2 regions of the Cellulomonas sp. HD19AZ1 genome follow, and region 2 is predicted to be linked to the other one. Evidence: predicted binding sites of a transcription regulator. Region 2 holds the regulator's gene; the other holds the start of a gene.
The links. Region 2 encodes Rex, which represses fermentation and respiration genes when NADH is low (regulators of the CRP and FNR family bind a similar motif). Its sites were predicted from a motif close to CTTGTGAANNNNTTCACAAG; they were not measured.
Positions count from the first base shown of each region.

Region 1: mqo (malate dehydrogenase (quinone)) is a predicted target of Rex. The motif match lies at 1,244-1,263, and genes of this name have one in related genera.

Region 1 covers NZ_SPHX01000007.1:93,900-96,292, forward strand. Annotated here, with positions in the region: gene mqo (malate dehydrogenase (quinone)) at 1-1,199, opposite strand, end outside; gene E4A51_RS15555 (cellulose-binding domain-containing protein) at 1,432-2,393, opposite strand, start outside.
Region 2 covers NZ_SPHX01000008.1:127,921-130,313, forward strand. Annotated here, with positions in the region: gene E4A51_RS17485 (HAD family phosphatase) at 1-156, opposite strand, end outside; gene E4A51_RS17490 (glutaredoxin family protein) at 221-541, shown strand; gene E4A51_RS17495 (redox-sensing transcriptional repressor Rex) at 591-1,322, shown strand; gene E4A51_RS17500 (YceI family protein) at 1,397-1,942, opposite strand; gene E4A51_RS17505 (MarR family winged helix-turn-helix transcriptional regulator) at 2,017-2,393, shown strand, end outside.

The sequences.
Region 1 (2,393 bases), on a different contig from region 2:
TGGCCGGCGGTCACGAGCTCCCAGTCGCGCGGGTGCGCCGACGGCATGTAGGCGCGCAGCGCGCGCAGCCGGTCGGCGTCGCTCGCCGTCACCTCGCGGATCAGGTACGTCAGCAGGTCGAGGTTGCGCAGGCCGACCGCGAGCATCGGGACGAGGTTGCCCGGACGCACCGAGCGCAGCAGGTCGGTCCACGAGCCGCGCTTGAGGAACTTCATGCTCCAGCCCGCGTACGGGCCGAACATCAGCGCGTTGCCGCCGTCGACGACGCGGGCGTCGAGGTGCGGCACGGACATCGGCGGTGCGCCGACGGCGGCCTTGCCGTAGACCTTGGCGCCGTGCTGCGCGACGATCTCCGGGTTGGTCGTACGCAGGAACTGCCCGCTGATGGGGAAGCCCGCGTACCCGCGGATCTCCTTGATGCGCGAGCGCTGCAGCAGGTGCAGCGCCCCGCCGCCCGCGCCGACGAAGACGAAGCGCGCCGTCACGGTGCGCGGCGGGCGCCCGTTCCACCGGCGGTCGGCGATCGTGACGCGCCACCGGCCGTCGCGCAGGCGCTTGAGGCGCGTGACCTCGCTGCTGGTGCGCAGCTCGGCGCCACGGGTCACGGCGTCCGCGAGCATCGCGCGGGTGATCGAGCCGAAGTCGACGTCGGTGCCCCAGGCGGCGCGCGTGGCGGCGACGGGCTCGTCGTCGGTGCGGTCCGCCATGAGCAGCGGAGCCCAGCGCTCGATGACCGCCGGGTCGGTCGTGAACTCGAGGTCGGCGAACAGCCGGTGGGCGCGCAGCGCCTCCCACCGCTTGCGCAGGTGCTCGACGTCCTTCGCACCGCGGACGAACGACATGTGCGGCGTGGTCGTGACCGCGCGCTCGGCGCCGGGCAGGCGGCCCGCGGCGGCGAGGTGGTGCCACAGCTCGCGCGAGAGCTCGTACTGCTCGTTGATCCGCACGGCCTTGCTGATGTCGACCGAGCCGTCGGGCCGCTCGGGCGTGTAGTTCAGCTCGCAGAGCGCGGCGTGCCCGGTGCCCGCGTTGTTCCACGGGTTGGAGCTCTCGAGCGCCGGGGCGTCCAGGCGCTCGTGGATCTCGACGCGCCACGTGGGCTCGAGCGTCGTGAGGAGCGACGCAAGGGTCGCGCTCATGACGCCCCCTCCCACGAGGAGGGCGTCGACGTCGGCCGTGCTGCTGCGAACGGGTGCCACGGTCGCGATGCTAGGTCGACGTCGAGACAGATCCACCGGCCAGTCATGTGATGTTTGTCTCGTGGGACCTTGGTCACACGTCACCCGTGTGACGTGCGACGACGTGACGTGCGACGACGCCCTCGCGGGCCTGTCGGTGGGCGTCGACGCACCGGTGGGTGGCGCCCGGATGCCGGACGCCACCCACCGGGGGCGCGGGGTCAGCGGCCGGGGTCCGTCCGGCCGGACCTCGTCAGGACAGCGTGCACGCGGTGCCGTTCAGCGTCGCCGCCGTCGGGGCCGCGGCGGTGCCGGTGTGCGTGCCGTTGAAGCCCACGTCGACCGACGCCCCCGGTGCGAGCGCGCCGTTCCACGCGGCGTTCGTGGCCGTCACGACGGCGCCCTGCTGCGACCACGTCGCGCTCCAGCCCTGCTGCAGCTGCTCGCCGTGCGCGTACGTCAGCCGCAGCGTCCAGCCCTGCAGCGGAGCGGCGCCGGCGTGCGTGAGGCGCACGCTCGCCGTGAACCCGGTGTTCCAGCTCGACGCCGTGTACCGCACCGCGCACGACGCGGCCGGGTTCGTGGGCGTCGGGCTCGCCGTCGGGGTCGGGGTGACCGTGGGTGTCGTCGTGGGCGTCACGGTGGGCGTGGGCGTGGGCGTCGGGGTGGGGGTCGGCGTGGCCGTCGAGGTCGGCGACGGTGTCGGCGTGGGTGACGGCACGGTGCCGTCCGACTCGCCCACGACGATCCCGCGGCCGTTCGTCCCGACGTACACGCGCCCGAACACGTCCGGGTCGCCCGTGATGGCGGCGCCCGTCCACGCGTACCGGTGCTCGTCGTCGTTGATGCGCACCCACGTCGCGCCCCCGTCGGTCGAGCGGAAGAAGCCCCGCACGCCCTGGTAGAGCGACGTCGTGTAGATCGCGGGGTAGGACGCGCCGGGCGCGGCCTTGCCGAAGCCGACCGCGCCGCCGTCCTCGAAGCCGGGCACCTGCGCGAACGTCGCACCGGCGTCGGTCGAGCGGTACAGCCCGTCCTCGGCCGCGAGCCACACGTGGCCCTGCTTGCCCGGGACCGCGCCGAACCGCACGTTGCCCTCGGCGGGGAAACCGGTCGCGGCGGACTGCGCGAACGTCGCGCCGCCGTCCGTCGACACGTAGAACCGCCCCGCGGAGTAGGCGTAGAACGTCGTCGGGCTCACGCGGTCGGCCTCGA
Region 2 (2,393 bases):
CACCGCGAGGTGGAACGCGCTGGCGCCGCGGATGATCGTGTTGTCGACGTCGAAGAAGGCCGCGACGCGCGTCCCGTCCGGCACGAGGTCGGCCCGCGGCGTCTCGACGGTGGCGGCGACGACGGCCGGCTCGTCGTTCCCCTGGCCCGCGTGCACCCGGCCACTGTAACGACCCGCGCGGGGCGGCGGTCGGCGCGTCCGCGCGCGCTAGCGTGGCGCCGTGACGCGGACGGGTGACGGGCAGGGGTCGGCGGCGACCGCCGCGGCGGACGGGACGCCGGCGCGGGTCGTGCTGTACGGGCGCGCCGGGTGCCACCTGTGCGACGACGCGCGGGCGCTGGTCGCGCGGGTGTGCGCGGAGGTCGGCGCGACGTGGGTCGAGGTGGACGTCGACGTGCCCGGCCCCGACGGCGTGCCGCCCGCGGACGAGCTCGGCGAGATGGTCCCGGTGGTCGACGTCGACGGCGTGCGCCGCGGCTACTGGCGCATCGACGAGGGCCGGCTGCGCAGGGCCCTCGCGGCGGGCGGCGGCAGGCTCTAGCGTGACGTCGTCGCCGGGTGCTCCCGGCGCTGAGGCTCGGGGGGTCGACGTGGACGCTCGGCGCACCGCCGCACGCGGCGGCACCGCCCGGGGTGCGGGCCGGGGTGCGGGCCGCGACGGCGGTCGCGGGACGCGCCGCGGCGAGGCCGTGCCGCCGGCGACGGTCGCGCGGCTGCCGGGCTACCTGCGCGCGCTCGAGGCGACGGCCGCGAGCGGTGCCGTGCTGACGTCCTCGGAGGAGCTCGCGCACCGGGCCGGGGTGACGCCCGCGCAGCTGCGCAAGGACCTGTCGCACCTCGGGTCGTACGGCCGCCGCGGCGTGGGGTACGACGTCGAGCACCTGCGCGAGCAGGTCACGGTGGCGCTGGGGCTGTCCGACGTGCGCCGCGTGGTGCTCGTCGGCGTCGGCAACCTGGGGCACGCGCTCGCGAACTACGCGGGCATCGCGGAGCGCGGGTTCTCGCTCGTGGCGCTGGTCGACGCCGACCCGGCGGTCGTGGGCACGACGGTCGCGGGGCTCGTTGTCGAGCCCGCGGACGACCTCGCGGGGGTGGTGGCGCGCGCGGGCGCGACGATCGCGGTGCTGACGACGCCGGCCGCGGTCGCGCAGCGCGTGTGCGACGAGCTCGTGGCCGCGGGGGTCGTGGGGGTCCTGACGTTCGCGCCGGGCACGTTGCGCGTGCCGCCGCACGTCGACGTGCGGGCGGTGGACGTCGCGTCCGAGCTGCAGATCCTGGCGTTCCACGACCGTGCGCGCGGTGCGGGCGGCGGGGCGTCGTAGCCCCGCCTGCGGGTGAGACGCCGCGAGGGCGCGACCGGTGCGGTCGCGCCCTCGCGGGACGGTGCTGCGGTGCGTCAGGCCTTGATGGCCGAGACGTCGAGGTCGATGCGGACCTTGTCGGCGACGAGCACGCCGCCGGCCTCGAGCGCGGCGTTCCACGTGAGGCCGAACTCCTTGCGGGAGATCGTCGTGGTGGCCTCGAACCCGGCGCGGGTGTTGCCGAACGGGTCGACGGCGGTGCCGTTGAACTCGGTCTCGAGCTCGACCTCGCGGGTCACGCCGTGGATCGTCAGGTCGCCGACGACCACGTAGGACGAGCCGGCCTCGCGGACGGCCTTCGACACGAAGGTCCACTCGCCGAAGACCTCGACGTCGAAGAAGTCGTTGCCCTTGAGGTGGCCGTCGCGGTTGGCGTCACCGGTCGTGACGGTCGACGGGTCGAGCGTCACCGAGACGGCGGACGACTCGAGGTCCTCGCCGACGGTGAGGGCGCCGCCGGTGACCGCGACGGTGCCGCGGACCTTCGAGATGCCGGCGTGGCGGACCGTGAAGGACGCCTCGGTGTGCGAGGGGTCGATGTTCCAGGTACCGGTGGTGAGGCCGGCGGGCAGAGCGGACATGGGTTCCTCCGGGGGATCGACGAGAATCGTTGACACAACAAGTATGCGGTGGTTGATATTTCTACTACAGTGGGATGCGAGCCGCAACCCCCGACCGTGAGGAGCCCGCCGTGACCGACGCCGCGCCGACCGACGACGTGCGCTGGCTCGCCGCGGACCAGCAGGAGCACTGGCGCGCGTTCCGCGACGGCACCGCGCTCCTGCTCGACGTGCTCGCGCGCGAGCTCGACTGCGGCAGCGGCCTGTCGCTGGGGGAGTACGAGGTCCTCGTCCGGCTCTCCGAGGCCCCGGGGCGCGCGCTGCGCATGTCCGAGCTCGCCGACGACCTCGCGCACTCCCGCAGCCGCCTCACGCACACCGTCGCGCGCATGGAGCGCGCGGGCCTCGTGCGCCGGGAGCCCGTCCCGGGCGACGCGCGCGGCGTCGCGTGCGTCCTCACCGACCACGGCTG